2 regions of the Paenarthrobacter sp. FR1 genome follow, and region 2 is predicted to be linked to the other one. Evidence: riboswitches for the same ligand, from Rfam matches in the RefSeq annotation. Region 2 holds a riboswitch; the other holds the start of a gene.
The links. Region 2 has a riboswitch for thiamine pyrophosphate ahead of ACR30Z_RS16095 (ECF transporter S component). Riboswitches for the same ligand answer to the same signal wherever they lie in the genome.

Region 1 (7,551 bases), on a different contig from region 2:
GCAGCAGAGTGGGCAGCAACAATTGAGGCCATACCCCAATGTATGCCTGCCGATGCCGCCCGGTCATATTACCCACCGGTAGAGTGGTCATAACTGCAAAGGAAAGGCGGCAGACTGTGGCTGACGGCACACGGGCAAACGATGGGGCACCCGCGAAGCAGGAACGGACAGGTTCACCTCGTTCACCAAGGTTGCCGCGGGACGAGCGCCGGGCACAGTTGCTCAACGCCGCGTTGGAAGTGTTTGTCTCCAATGGTTTCCACGGCGCCGCCATGGACGAAATCGCAGAAACTGCGCATGTCAGCAAGCCGGTGCTTTACCAGCACTTCCCGTCCAAACGCGAGCTTTACATGGCCCTCCTGGACAGCCATCTGGCCACGTTGACGGATTTGATGCTCAGTGCTTTGAACTCCACTACGGACAACAAGGAGCGCGTCAAAGCCGTCATGCGGGCCTACTACAGGTTCATTGCCGACGACGACCAAGCCCACCGCCTGGTATTTGAATCGGACCTTATTAACGATCCCGATGTCAGCTCCCGCCTGGAGACTTTCAATAAGACGTTCGCCGACGCGGTGGCGCACGTCATCGCCGAGGACACCAAGCTTCCTCCCCTTGAGGCGCAGCTTTTGGGCCGCGGCCTGGCCGGAATGGCGCAGGTCAGCGCCCGGTATTGGCTTGAAACGGACGGAAACCTGGACCTCGATGTGGCCAGCGATCTGATCTATCGTTTAGCTTGGCGCGGAATCAGTCGATTCCCCAAAGAGTCCTAGGCTACAAATAGAGGACTGACTTAACACTTGATTGGCTTGGAGGCCTTGCTGTGGAAGTAAAGATCGGCATTCAGAACGTTGGCCGTGAAATTGTGCTCGAATCCGCCCTGGATGCCGATGCCGTAGCCAAGATCGTGGCCGAGGCCGTTACCAAGGGCTCGGAACTGCGCCTCACTGACGAGAAGGGCCGCCAGATCATCGTTCCCGGAAACGTTCTGGGTTACGTTGAGATCGGCGCCGAGGAAGTCCGCCGCGTCGGTTTCGGTGCACTCTAGCGTCTTCCCACCCCGCGTCGCCCGCTAAGGAGTCTTCATGCTTTCACTCGTCGTGGTGGTTCTCGCCACCGTTGCCACCGGCTTCATTGTGTGGGCGAATGACAAGCGGCACGGCAAGTATGGAATCGCATTGCCGGCAGGTGTCTCGGCGGCTGTCGGAACGCTGAGCTGGATCGCGTTCATCAGCGCCGGCTTGGGGTACCAGCCCGGCGCGACATGGGTCCCTTGGATCCTGCCGATCGTGCTGGGTACTGCCGCAGCTGCCGGCGTGGTGGTTTATCTGGGCCGGACGCGGACCAAGCACGATACCGCGGTGATGACCAAGGCCCTCCGGCTCTAGGCTCATACCCGGTCCCGCATCACGTCTACACGACAGCAATGGCCACCACCCCCAGGGGTGGTGGCCATTGCTTGTGGCGTTCAAGTCTTTTTCAAGCGGCCGGGTAACGCCCGGGCTCCGCAACGGCTTCAACCGCCGCCGCGGCTGCACTCACGGAGGCCGCGGCCGCGACGTCGCGCCGGGTCACCTGACCGCCGGCGTCATGTGAGACATAGCGCAAGTACACCCGGTTGTAGCGCCAGTCAAGATCCGGGTGGTGGTTTTGTTCTTCGGCGATCCGGCCAATCGCGGCGATCAATGCCAACGCCTTGGCCGCCGTCGAGGTTTTGTAGACAGTTACCAGGCCGCCGTGAAGTTTCCAATCCGGAAGGTCCCTGAGGGCGGCGTCGACCGCGGCTTGAGTCAGGTGGTCTGCCTGGTCGGCCATGATTGCTCCTTCGGCTAGAGGAACTCCGCCCGGCCTTCCATGGCCGAGGACGCGAGTGCGTGCTCCCGCCGCGGAATCCGGCCTGCCCGTTTGGCCAGCCTACCGGCGATGACAGCGTGTTTGAAGGCTTCGCCCATCTGCACGGGGTTCTGCGCACGGGTAACGGCTGTGGCCAGCAGGACGGCGTCACAGCCCAGTTCCATGGCAAGCGCTGCGTCCGAAGCGGTTCCAATTCCGGCGTCGAGAACCACCGGCACGGAGGCCCGTGACACGATGAGGTCGATGTTGTGCGGATTCAGGATGCCCAAGCCGGTTCCAATGGGCGAGCCGAGCGGCATGACGGCTGTGGCGCCAAGGTTTTCCAGCCGCAGCGCCAGGACGGGGTCGTCATTGGTGTAGGCGAAGACTTTGAAGCCGCGGTTCACCAGTTGCTCGGTGGCGTCCACCAGTTCAACGGCGTCAGGAAGAAGCGTGTGCTCGTCCGCGATGACTTCCAGCTTCACCCAATCGGTTTCCAGTGCCTCACGTGCCAGTTCCGCCGTCATGACGGCATCTTTGGCCGTGAAGCAGCCAGCCGTGTTGGGCAGCACCCGGATGTCGTTGTCCACCAAGAGCTGGAACAGCGAGCCGGCCTCAGCCGGCGAATAACGCCGCATGGCGACTGTGGTGAGCTCCGTCCCCGATGCCAGGAGGGCGGCTCCGAGGCCGTCCAGGCTGGGCGCCCCTCCCGTGCCCATGATCAGGCGGGAGCCGAATTCGACGCCGTCAATCACCAAGGCGTCTGTGCGGATTTCAGTACTTGCTGTGGTCATGGTTCAGCCTCCTTGGACTGCGGTTACGAGTTCGAGTTCGTCTCCGTCGGCGAGCGTCGTCGCCGACCATTGGCTGCGCGGCACAACTTCGGAATTACGCGCGACGGCGACACCCAGCTTTCCGCCGTCGGCTGCCTGTCCCTTGTGGTCCAGGACCCGGCCGGTGATGGAGCTGACCAGGGTGCTGACCGAGGCGTCGTCCGCCACTGTATGGTGGGCGCCGTTGAGTTTGATGTTCATACTGGTTCCTTGCTGGGAGCGGCTGCTGGCGTGGTTGTGTGGGGTTCCGGGAAGTTGGTCGCGAAACGGTCCGGCCGGAAGCGGGACCACCGGGAGTCCGACGAACCGCCGATCAGTTCGCCGACAATCCTGGCGGCTACAGGCGTGAGGAGAACACCGTGACGGAAGAAGCCTGTGGCTATGACCAGCCCCGCGATGTCCCCGCGTGAATCGGCCACGCGACCGAGCAGTGGAGCGTTGTCCGGGGTGCCTGGCCGGGCACGGGCCGTGGCCTCGAGCAATTCGAGCTCAGCCACTGCCGGAACCAGGACCTGGGCGTCCCGCAGGAGCTGGTAGACACCGCCGGCGGAGACTGCGTTGGACGTCGCCGACAGGGCATCCTCGCGCTGGGTCGCTCCAATAACGACGGTTCCGTCGTCCCTGGGGACTATATACACGGGCACCCCGCGGACCATGCCCCGGACGGTAGCTGTCACCAACGGCTGGAGGTGCGCCGGGACTCGAAGCCTGAGGATGTCGCCGTAGACCGGCCGCACCGGGAGGCCCGTGGCCTCGGGGAGGCCGAGCAAGTGCGCAGCACCCAGTCCGTTGGCCACCACTGTCTCACCCGCGAGGACTGTGCCTCCGGCTTCGAGTTCCACTCCGCAAACCCGGTTCCCATTCCACAGCACTCCGCGCGCGGAGTCGGCTACGGCGAATCCATGGTCGGCACCGGCCACCCAGGTGTCGTCGCCGGGCGAATGGGCGGCCAACCCCGCCAGCAGACAGTTTGCCAGTTTCCGGGGATCCACTTGGTGGTCGGCTGGAATGTCGAAGGCGCAGGAAATTTGGGGGCTGAGCAGGGGCTCGCGTTCCCGTGCCGCCCGCAATGCCAGCGGCTCGACGTCCAAACCAGCGGCGAGCTGCACCAACCGCAGATCGGCGAGCGCGCGACGGTCGGCGGCGTCGGCACCCACGGCGAGGGTCGGCGTCGTACAGTATCCGGTGCCTTCCCCGGCTCGGGGAAGGCCGCCCACGAAAGCCGGCCACAGACGGGAAGACTCGAGCATGAGCTCCAGAAGGTCTTCCTCCTGGTAGTGCAATTCGCTGACCGGTGCAAGCATTCCGGCGGCGGCGAACGTGGCGCCGGATGCCGGGGCTGGGTCGATGAGCGCCACTGAGCGGCCCTGCCGACGGACCTCGTGGGCTATCCCCAGGCCGATGATGCCTCCGCCGATGACGGCGACGTCCGCGCGAACTGTCGATGTGTTGCCTGGAGCGTGGCGGGATTCTGCCATTCGGTTCCTTCCCTACGCCGGTACTAGCCGGATCAGGTCAAGCGGTCGGCGCTGAAGCCCTCTCAGCCGGACAGTCATATGACGAAGGTCGCGGCTCCCGCAGTACGTGCCCAGTTTAGAGGAACTACTCTGGATTCCATGACCCAGCCTGAATCCCTCGCCTCAGCCCGCCTCTATCTGTGCACGGATGCACGCAAACGGCAGGGCGATTTTGAAGACTTCGTCGACGCCGCGTTTGCCGGCGGAGTGGATATCATCCAGCTCCGCGACAAGACCATCGAAGCGGCCGAGGAACTGGAAATACTGGCCGTCCTGCGCAGCGTTGCGCAGCGGCACGGACGACTCTGGGCCGTCAACGACCGCGCCGATGTTGCCAGTGTTTCCGCGGCTCCCGTGTTCCACATCGGGCAAAAGGACCTTCCGTTGAAGGTTGCCCGCACCTTCCTTCCCAAGCCCGCAGTGATCGGCCTTTCCACCCACACTCCGGAGCAGGTGAATGCGGCAATCACGGCCTCCCCCGGGAACGACGGCTTGGACTATTTCTGCGTTGGTCCGGTCTGGGCAACACCCACCAAACCGGGCCGGACAGCAGTGGGGCTGGACTTGGTCACATATGCCGCAGAAGCCACCAAGCGCGCAGACGAAACCACCCAGGTCGCCGTCGAGCTGCCGTGGTTCGCCATCGGGGGCATCGACCTCAACAACGTGGAACAAGTGGTGGCCGCAGGAGCCAGCCGGATCGTCGTCGTGCGCGCCATCACCGAGGCGGAAGACCCGACGGCGGCAGCCAAGTCGCTGCTCGAAGCCCTGGACGCCGGGTAGCGCCAACGCGGCGGGCAGTCAGGCGGTCAGTCCGAGTTCCGTCATTCGGCGCGCGTGCCTTTCGGCGAGCTCGCCGGTCAGTTTCCTCACCGCGGCCCGGGCGTCGCCGCCGTTCTTCAACGTTGGCCCCACCCTGGGGTGTTCCATTCCCACGCGTTGTGCCTGCGTCAGGGCTTCGCCTACCAACCGGCGGCCCCATAACGCCAGCCGGGAGGCCAGCCTCGGGTCATCGGCCAACGCCCGCCTCAACAGGACGCGGAGGACTTCGGTGGCTTGGTCGGGAGATGCCACCCGCTCAACGAACTGCTGCGTCCCGGCATCGAGGAACCCTGCAACAGCACGGTAGAAGTCCGAGGAAACGGTATCGATGACGTAGGCCTTCATCACGGATTCGAACCAGTCCCCCGGTTTGGTGCGCTCGTGGAAATGGTCAAAGGACCGCTGGAAGGGCAGCATGGCCTCCTCGGGATCGATCCCCATTTCGGAGAGTCGATCGCTGAGGAGGGCGAAGTTTCCGTAGGCACCCACGGCTATCTTGGCCAGTACCGACCGGTCATGGAGTGTGGGCGCGTAGCGGGAATCGAACGAGAGCCGCCCGAATGCGGACAACTCGCCATATGCCATGGCTCCGAAGAGCTCTGCTGCGAGTTGATCGGCCGAGGCGGGTGGGTCCGGTGAAGTGCCCATGGTCCAAGACTAACCCTGAGGCCTACTAGGCTGGCTCGAAGTGAGTTGGCAGCGAGGCGTCCCAAACGTGCCCCTGCCCTCACCTCGTACCCACCCCACTGAAGGATCATTAATGAGTCACCCGAGCTACCCGCCCTCGCCCCAGAACGATGCCGGAGCAGGAGTTCCGCAGATCCCCACCGCGCCCGTCGGCTACGGAGGCCAGTACCAGGCCGGGCCGCAGAACGATTTCCAACCCGGCCCGGGTTCAGCACAGTACGGGGCTCCAGGGTTTGGTGGTCCCGCCAAGTCCTTCCTGGTTACCTGGATTCTCTCCCTGCTCTTGGGTGGACTCGGCGTGGACCGCTTCTACTTGGGCAAGATCGGTACCGGCATTGCGAAGTTGCTCACGGCGGGCGGCTTGGGCATCTGGTCCATCGTGGACCTCATCATCACGCTCACAGGAAATGCACGCGATAAGCAAGGCCGTCCGCTGGCGGGGTATCCGGAGAACAAGAAGAAGGCCTGGATCATCACGATCGTCGTATGGTTCGCCGGGCTCATCATTGGAATCGTGTCCACGGTGGTGTCTTTGACGCTCGTCGCGGCTGCAGTCCAGGGAGGTACCACGCCTGTCCCGGCCCTCCCCTCGACTTCCCAGGAAGCGCCTCTGCCGTCGCCGGGGCCTGTCACTGACGCCAACTCCTTCATGGTCACCGTCTCCGACGGCAACACGGTGAAAGTCAGCATCGTCAACTCCGGGTACACCACCGAGATTCCCGACATGTCCTACATGAAGCCGAAAAACGGAGGGTTCCTCCTGATGGAGGTTTCGTGGGAAACGGTCACGGGAACCAGCCTTTCGGCTCCGACAAACTTCGAGGTCTTCGACGCTGACGGCAACAAGGGAGAGCAGATCTACCTTGAGGAAGCCATGGGGAGCCTGCCTTCCGAGGAAGTCGGACCCGGACAAGTCCGTCAGGGCGTCATCGCCTTCGACATCAAGAGAGGCCCCACCTCGGTGGTGGTCAACGACGACTTCGGCGATAAGGCTGCCACGGTCACGCTGACGCCGGCCAGCTAGCAGCTCCTCCGGATTCACTGCGCTTCGAATGCCCGTTGTCCTTTGGACAGCGGGCATTTGCGTGAGGGCGTCCAAGACTATCCGTGTGTTTAGGGCTAACCTGATTTTCGTGTCACATCATCGGATAGCTCCCAACGTCGACGACTCAACGGACCAGCTCGCGGCGGCCCTTGCCGCGCTAAGGACGGAGCTGGAGCTGCCTGGAGCCTACCCAGCGGAGGCAGTCGCGGAAGCCCAGGAAGCCGTGGACACCCTTGAGCTCCCTGACCGGGACCTGCGCGACATTCCGTTCGTGACCATCGACCCTGCGACTTCCACGGACCTGGACCAAGCCCTCTTCATAGACCGCGCAGGCGACGGCTACAAGGTTCTCTACGCCATCGCCGACGTGCCTTCCTTCGTGGCTCCGGGCGGCGCCCTGGACGCCGAAACCCGACAGCGGGGGCAGACGTTCTACGCCCCCGATGGCCGAATCCCGCTGCACCCGGAGGTAATCAGCGAGAATGCCGGCAGCCTGCTGCCGGATCAGGACTGCAGCGCCTTCGTGTGGAATTTTGACCTGGACACCGACGCGGAGGTTGTCACCGTTTCCGTGGCACGTGCCACGGTCCGAAGCCGTGCCAAGCTCAGCTACAAAGGCGCCCAACAGCAGATCGACGACGGCTCGGCCCCGCCCGTCCTGGCGCTTCTCAAGGAAGTGGGGCTGAAGCGGGTCGAACTGGAACGGCTCCGTGGTGGCGCGAGCCTCAACATGCCGGAACAAGAGATAGTCCAAGCGACCGACGGCGGCGGGTACAGGATCGCCGCGGCTCCCTCGCTGCCCGTAGAGGATTGG
Region 2 (7,551 bases):
GGTACTCGTGAAGAAGTCGAGGCGCTTAGGGCTGAAGCGCGTCCCGGCATGGAAGGGGCAACGCAGTGAAGGAATTCGTCCTGGTGGCCACGGCTGTCATCCTGAGTTTGGCTGCGGCAGGCGCGATTGTCCGCATCGCCATCGGACCGTCCCTGCTGGACCGCGTCCTGGCGTCCGACGTGCTGCTGGCCATTCTCGGCGCCGCACTTGCCGTGGATATGGCGATGAACCGGCACCTCAACAACCTGATGCTGCTGGTGGCCCTAGCGGTGATTGGGTTCATCGGCTCGGTGACGGTTGCCCGGTTCGTGGCCGAGCGGAGGGAACAGAACAATGAGTCCTGACGCCACCGGCGTGGACGCCGTCATTGATGTTGTTACCGCTGTGTTCTTGGTGGTGGGTGCCCTGATGTCCCTCGGCGCGGCCGTGGGCCTGCTGCGCTTCCCGGACCTCATGAGCCGCATGCACGCCGCCACCAAACCGCAGGTCCTGGGGTTGTTCCTCATGCTGGCGGCGATCGGCCTGCAGATGCGGACGTGGTGGGTATGGCCTGTCCTGGTGGTGGCGTGGATTTTCCAGCTGCTGACGGCCCCCGTCTCTGCGCACATGGTGGGGCGCTCTGCCTACCGCACCAAGCACGGGCACCGCGAGATGCTCACCAAAGATGAGCTTGAGGCCGTCGTCCAGCGGGCAGCAGCGGGCCAGGAACCCGCGAACGACCGCTGAACCGCCCATAAAAAAGCGCGGGCCCACCAAGGTGGCCCGCGCTTTGTTGTCCGGATGGTTCCTAGACGATGTCCTGGGATTTGGCGAAGCGTGCGATGGCACGCTGCGTGCCACGGCTGGCAAGGACCTGGATGAGGGTACTGACGAACGCGGAAATCAGTGCGAAGGTCAGGGCCGAGCGCAGGCTTGTTTCCATGTCATCGTTGCCTACGGGTGGCTTGTTGCCAGTGGCCTTTTCCCACCCTTTGTTGACGAGTTTGGTTCCGACGAAGCCTGCTCCGAGGCTTACTCCGGCACCCAGCAGCTTGAAGAAGAGGTTCATGTCCCCAGCCTAGCTGTAAAGGCCGGGGGAACACTGCTAGCGCCGGCTTTCCCGTTCCTTCAAAAACGCAGCCATGGAACCCTCCGGTGCCAGCACGGGGACCACAGCATGTTCGGCGGACCACATCGCCTCCACAGAACCAAACCCGTCGATTTCCTTCAGCAGGTAGTAGGTGGGCGGCATCAGCTGCAGGGTGCCGGCAGCCTCGGCTTCCAGGATTCCGTTCACAGGCATCCATAGGGATTGCCACGCTTCCGTGGTTTGGTGCTGCGGCTCGGCTCCCGGCGAAGGCTTGGCGACGTAGAAATACGTATCGAAGCGCTTGGGCATGTCCGTAGGGGTGATCCAGTTGGCCCAGGGACGGAGATCCGAGGCGTCGATGCTCAGGCCGGCTTCCTCCTGGACCTCCCGGATGGCAGCTGTGAGTACCATTGCTGCAGCGTCCGGATCCGTGCCGATGGAGCTCTGGTGCCAGTCCGCCGCGTGGGCCTGCAGGAGTTCGGTGGGGTAGTCCCACCCGGATTGATCCGCGGCGTCCACCCGTCCTCCGGGGAAGACCACCATCCCGGCAGCGAAGTCCATGGTGCTGACCCTGTGCTGGACGAAGGCCTCGAGCCCGTCCGCGGTGTCGCGAAGCAGGATGACGCTGGCAGCAAGCCGGGGTTCGGGCACGGGTTTGGTTCCTGGAAGTCCTGAGCCGGGAATGTCCGTCATGAAAATGTGCCCCTTTGCTGCGGTCGGATCTGCTGGTCCATTCTCGCAGGATTGTGACCGGGCCCCAGCGCCGGCCACACGCGCAGGTGTAAACTGAACCAGCCCATCAGGGCAGATTGATAACGACAGGGGAGCGCCGCCGTCGAATCCTGCAGGAATGCGGGAGACGCGAGGGCGCTGAGAGTGCGGACAGCCGCAGACCCTCGAACCTGATCCGGTTAGTACCGGCGCAAGGGAGTCGAGCTTCTCAGAGTGTCCGGATCCGGGCGGCGCAGGCCGGCTGGGGAATCCGGGGAGCACTTTCCCCTCCTGTACCTCAGGAGGCAGAAAAATGACCACGGTAAACGTGAAGAAGACCAGTTATAGCTGGCGTGTTGTAGACATCGTGGTGGCGGCCCTTATCGCCATCGCCGGCGGCGTGATCTTCTGGGCATGGTCCCAGGGCGCCGCACTCGTATCCATTCCCATGAACGCGACGTATCCGCCGCTCACCGGCCTGATCGCCGGTGGCTGGATGATCCCGGCGGTCTTGGGCATGCTCATTATCCGCAAGCCGGGTGCGGCACTGTTCTGCGAAGCCGTGGCAGCCACGGGTGAGCTCATTATGGGTTCGCAGTACGGCACCACAGTGCTCATCTCGGGCATCCTCCAGGGCCTCGGCGCCGAGCTGATCTTCGCCGCGTTCCGCTACAAGAAGTTCAACCTGCCCACGGCACTCCTTGCCGGTGCCGGTGCTGGCCTTTTCTGCGGCCTCAACGACTCCTTCCTGCCTTGGGGTTGGAACATCGCTTACGAAGCCATCGACAAGCTGGCCTACATCACTTTCACCACCATCTCCGGCGCGATCATCGCAGGCGCACTGTCATGGGTCGCCACCCGCGGTTTGGCCAAGACGGGCGTCCTGAGCTCCTTCGCGTCCCGCAAGGCCGCTTCGGAGCCAGTCTTCAGCTGATGCCCGCCACCAACAGCGGCGCTGTCAGGCCTGCCGCCATCTCGGCCGAGGGCTGGGGTTGGCGGCACGCCGGTCGGGCCAAGCCTGCCATTCAAGGCCTTGACCTCAGGATCGAACCCGGGGAGCGCGTACTGCTGCTGGGGCCTTCAGGCGCCGGCAAGTCCACGCTCCTGCACGCCCTCGCCGGGGTGCTGGGTGACGAGGAGGACGACTCTGACGAGACCGGCTCCCTGCTGATCGACGGCGTCACTCCCCGCGAGCAGCGAGGCCGCGCCGGCCTGATGCAACAGGATCCGGAAACGCAGGTGGTCCTCTCGCGGGTGGGTGACGACGTCGCCTTCGGTGCCGAGAACCTGGCCGTACCGCGGGACGAGATTTGGTCCCGCGTCCATGAAGCGCTCGACGACGTCGGGTTGCGTACCGCAGCAGGCGGCGGCTTGGCGTTGGATCACCCGACGGCGGCACTCTCCGGTGGGCAGAAGCAGCGCCTTGCGCTGGCCGGCATCCTGGCGATGCGGCCCGGGCTGATCCTGCTGGATGAACCTACGGCCAACCTCGATCCTGCAGGGGTGTTGGAGGTCCGCGATGCCGTGAAGCGCTGCGTGGACAAGACCGGCGCCACGTTGGTGGTGGTGGAGCACCGGGTGTCTGTGTGGAAGGACCTGGTGGACAGGATCGTGGTCCTGCAGCCGGGTACCGGCTCAGAAGCCGGTACGCCGGGCGTCCTCCTGGACGGCCCGCCGGACCACGTCCTATCCGAGGCCCGCACCATGCTGATGGGTGCCGGCGTTTGGGTTCCGGGGTATGTCCCGGCAACCCGCGCCCGCCGCAACGAACCCCGGACCGCCCAGCTCCTCCTTGCGGCGCAGGACCTCTCAGTTTCACGGGAGAAACCACGCAGGAAGGGCTTCAGGACCATCCCGCCGGTTCCCGTGCAATCCGGCATCAGTGCCCAGGTCCGGGCAGGCCAGGCGCTCACCATCACGGGTCCCAACGGTGCCGGAAAGTCCACCTTCGCGCTCACGTTGGCCGGTCTTCTGGCGCCGGTGGATGGCACGGTGAGTGCCGCCGTCGAGCTTTCAGAGGGAGTGGGCATGGACCCCTTCAAGTGGAAAGCCGAGCAGCTGATTTCCCGTATCGGAACCGTTTTCCAGGAGCCGGAGCACCAGTTCGTCACGGGCAAGGTCCTGGACGAACTCATGTTTGGCCCGAGGCACCTGGGCCATGGCGAGGAACGCGTGGACGAACTGTTGGAGCGGTTGCGCCTCACCCATCTGGTGGACGCCAATCCGTACACCTTGTCCGGCGGCGAGAAGCGTCGGCTCTCGGTGGCCACCGTGCTCGCGGCGCATCCGAAGGTCTTGGTGCTCGATGAGCCGACGTTTGGCCAGGATGCGAACACCTGGGCCGAATTGGCGTCCTTCCTGTCCGAATTGCTGGACGCCGGAACTGCCGTGGTCTCAGTAACCCATGACCAAGAGTTCAGCGCCGTGCTCGGCGGCACGGAACTGCAGCTCGGCCCGTCCACGCGCACGGAAAACGACCGCCAGGAAGCCGGTGCAGCATGAGGGATGCACTGAACCTGCGGGGTAACCAGGCGCTGCTGACCCGCGCGAATCCTTTGGCCAAGTTCGGCTCGGTCTTCCTCATTTCCCTGGTGCTGGCGCTGTCCATCGACTGGGTGTCGGCGTCTACGGCGCTTGTTGCGGAGTTGGCGCTCTTCCCGCTGGCCGGCCTCACTCTCCGCTTGCTGTGGCAGCGTGCCTGGCCGCTGATCATCGCGGCAGCGATCGGCGGGTGGAGCACAGCGATCGTGGCTGCTGACAGCGGCGCTGTCCTGCTCGACGTCGGACTCTGGTCCATCAGCGAAGGTTCCCTCGAGCTGGGGCTGGGTTTCATGCTCCGCGGCTTGGCGATCGCGCTCCCGGCGATCCTGCTGATGACCTGCACCGATCCGACGGACCTGGCCGATGCGCTGGCGCAGAAAGCAAAGCTGCCGCACCGCTTTGTCCTCGGGTCTCTGGCAGCCATGCGTTTAGTGGGCCTCATGGCAGAGGAGTGGCAGACCATCGGCATGGCCCGCCGGGCACGCGGCGTCGGCTCGCAGGGCAGCCCGTTCCAGCGCCTCAAGGCTACGCTCGGGCAGAGCTTCGGGCTCTTGGTGCAGGCGGTTCGCCGGGCGTCGAGGCTAGCGGTGACCATGGAAGCCCGCGGTTTTGGGGGCGGTCAACGCACGTGGGCACGAGAATCAACGTACTCGTTGCTGGACGTTTGGGTGGTCCTTGGCGGGCTGGTGATTGCAGCGGGAGCAGTGCTGGCCGCTGTGGGCGCGGGGACATGGAGTTTCGTCTGGCGCTAGCGCTGACATGCGCTGGAACGCTGGACACCAAACGTGCCGCCGGTAGCGTTGGGGGCCGCCGGCGGCACTTCCCTTGTGGCGGTTTAGCGCTGCTGTTCCTGGATCTCGTCAAAGCCGGCGCGTGTCAGGAACCCCAGTTGGGCTTCCTTCTCGGCGAGCTGAATGATGGGACCGAGCTCGAAGCAGGTGGCTTCCAGGCGACGCAGGGCCTTGGCATTGCGGGAGTCCGGCTCCACGATGATCCGGTCCTTGCCCGGCAGCGAGAACATGTACTTGATCAGCGACGTTCCGAGCCTCGGCGTGAAGTGTGGAATGGGCCGCGTGGCCGGAGCCAGCAACAGGTGCATCCCAATGTCCTCCTCGCGCGCAGGGTAGGCCTCGCCCACGGGGTCGTGCAGTGGTTCGTACGTCTGGAACAGGGCCAGCGGCTCCCCGTCGAGCACCACCAGGAACGCGTGGTGGGTCTCCAATGAGTCAAGGAACTCGTAGATCTCCTGGACGTGTTCGCGGGAGTGCTCGGTCATTCCCCAGAACTTTGCGCGGGGCTGGGTCACCCACTCGTAGATGAGGCCGATGTCCTCGCTGGGGATCAGGGGGACTATCCGCAGGGAACCCCAACCGTCGAGTTCTTCGGAGTAGATGGTGGTGCGGACGGCGAAGTCCTGGGTGGTGGTGGTCATGGTTTCCTTCTAGGGCTGCGAACGGAATTGGCTAGGGCGTGTCTTTGGTCAGGACCGACCAATCCGTGACCACTGGGGCAAGCTTCCCGGCGGTCCAGAGTGGCAGTTGGTCGGCGAAATGCTCATGCTCGGGTGTACCCGCGGCGCCGAAGGGGACGATCCACCGGCTGTTGGCTCGATCGGACAGGTCCCAGACGTAGCGGGCCACGGGTCCGCGGAAGCTTCGGTCGTCCACGCCGGGGAGGCTTTCGGTGCAGAGCACGCAACCGGTATCCCCACTGAGGTCGGCAGCGGGGGCGGCCTCGGAAAGAGCGCCCGGGAGGACGTGAACGGCCAGGAGCTGGTGTCGCTCGCCCCACGACGCACCGTCCAGCAGCGCTTCCTCCAGGGCAACGTCTTCAAGCGCTGCGGCAGCTTCAACACCAACACTGATACCAAGCTCGGAGCCCCGGGCCAGCAGCGTTTCAAGAGCAAATCCGATGCGCGAAGGAACAGACAACCAGGGCCCGAACAAGGGGGAGTATCCCGTGGGCTCGTGCAGTGGGGCCAACGCGGAATGCCTGGCAATGCGTTGAACCAAGGCTCCCCGCCACGCCGCGAGCACGGCTGCCTGGTGACTGGCCGCGTCCATGCGGCCGTCCCATCCCAACAACTCTGACCGGAGTTCCTTGGCTTCGCCGGACAGGTCATCGGCGTCCAGGCCACTGAGGATGGATCGGAACACCGGCCATGGACCCAGCTGCGTGTCCGTGTGGATGGCCTGCATGGTGTCCACGGTGAGTGACCCTCCGGGAGCGGCCTCCAATAGTTCCCGGATCCGCAGCGCACGATGCGCAGGAGCGAACTCCATGGCCACCGCATCTCCGCCGCCCGCGGCCCGATCATTAGCGCTGACCGCGAAACGCTGGACCTTGGTACGGGGGAGGACCACGTACTGCCCGTCCCACGCGTGGCGGGCGGAGAAGGCGGGCGCCGGCAGGCGGCGGTTGGAGGGATTCCGCTGCGGAACAAGCCCGGCAACAAAGTGGCGGACGGCCCCGGAGTCGTCCGCGGCCACCACACTGTTGACAGGCTCCACCCAGGCATCGAACGCTGCCTCTACCTCGGAGACGTTCCGGCTCCGCAACAGCGGCAGGAGGGCCTCAAAACCCAGCCGCCCCTCAACCCGTGCGGGGAAACGCAAACTGAGGGCACCGCCGTCGGGCGCTGCAGAGATCACCGACCCACGCGCGGTCTCCATGACCTCAACGTCAACGGCGTCGCCTCCGCGGACGAGAACAGTCTCGGTACTGACGACGACGGGTTCCCAGCCTTCCGCTCCACGAGCCTCCACGCGCTCGCCATCCACATCGGTGACCCGGCGCAGTTCCTCTTCGAAAAGGTCCTGGTAGTCGGCCATGGCGTTGGTGATGGCCCAGGCGGTATGCCCGGTGTGGGCGAAGTGCGGGAGGCCGGGGACACCCGGGAAGGCGAACCCGATGGTGTCGAACTCGGGGCATGCCAGCCGCACCTGCTGGTACACGCCGGGCAGCTCCATCAAGCGGTGGGGGTCGCCGGCAACCAGGGGAAGTCCGCTGGCTGTCTCCGAACCGTGGGCAGCCCAGGCATTGCTGCCGGACCACACGGGAGCTTCGATGCTGAACAGGCCTACGGCGTCGTCCCCGAGAGTCCGTGCGACGTGCGCGCGGAATAGTTTGTTGGGGAACGTGGAGAACAGGATGTGGTGGACCAGGAAGACGCCCAGCGGTGTCCATGGGTTCCAAAGCTCGGGGGCGCCGCCGGATTCATCGAACTCCGG

Region 1: another riboswitch for thiamine pyrophosphate. It lies ahead of thiO (glycine oxidase ThiO); the one in region 2 lies ahead of ACR30Z_RS16095 (ECF transporter S component).

The regions. Positions count from the first base shown of each region.
Region 1 covers NZ_JBPFSF010000001.1:371,274-378,824, forward strand. The annotation lists gene moeB (molybdopterin-synthase adenylyltransferase MoeB) at 1-32, opposite strand, end outside; gene ACR30Z_RS01665 (TetR/AcrR family transcriptional regulator) at 39-773, shown strand; gene ACR30Z_RS01670 (DUF3107 domain-containing protein) at 824-1,048, shown strand; gene ACR30Z_RS01675 (hypothetical protein) at 1,086-1,388, shown strand; gene ACR30Z_RS01680 (4a-hydroxytetrahydrobiopterin dehydratase) at 1,480-1,815, opposite strand; gene ACR30Z_RS01685 (thiazole synthase) at 1,830-2,627, opposite strand; gene thiS (sulfur carrier protein ThiS) at 2,631-2,867, opposite strand; gene thiO (glycine oxidase ThiO) at 2,864-4,144, opposite strand; TPP riboswitch at 4,136-4,255, opposite strand; gene thiE (thiamine phosphate synthase) at 4,283-4,966, shown strand; gene ACR30Z_RS01705 (ferritin-like fold-containing protein) at 4,985-5,653, opposite strand; gene ACR30Z_RS01710 (TM2 domain-containing protein) at 5,766-6,716, shown strand; gene ACR30Z_RS01715 (RNB domain-containing ribonuclease) at 6,826-7,551, shown strand, end outside.
Region 2 covers NZ_JBPFSF010000008.1:130,185-137,735, reverse strand. The annotation lists gene ACR30Z_RS16120 (Na+/H+ antiporter subunit E) at 1-69, shown strand, start outside; gene ACR30Z_RS16115 (monovalent cation/H+ antiporter complex subunit F) at 66-344, shown strand; gene mnhG (monovalent cation/H(+) antiporter subunit G) at 334-726, shown strand; gene ACR30Z_RS16105 (DUF4235 domain-containing protein) at 788-1,048, opposite strand; gene ACR30Z_RS16100 (NUDIX hydrolase) at 1,085-1,762, opposite strand; TPP riboswitch at 1,880-2,016, shown strand; gene ACR30Z_RS16095 (ECF transporter S component) at 2,094-2,714, shown strand; gene ACR30Z_RS16090 (ABC transporter ATP-binding protein) at 2,714-4,282, shown strand; gene ACR30Z_RS16085 (energy-coupling factor transporter transmembrane component T family protein) at 4,279-5,073, shown strand; gene ACR30Z_RS16080 (GNAT family N-acetyltransferase) at 5,157-5,753, opposite strand; gene ACR30Z_RS16075 (penicillin acylase family protein) at 5,785-7,551, opposite strand, start outside.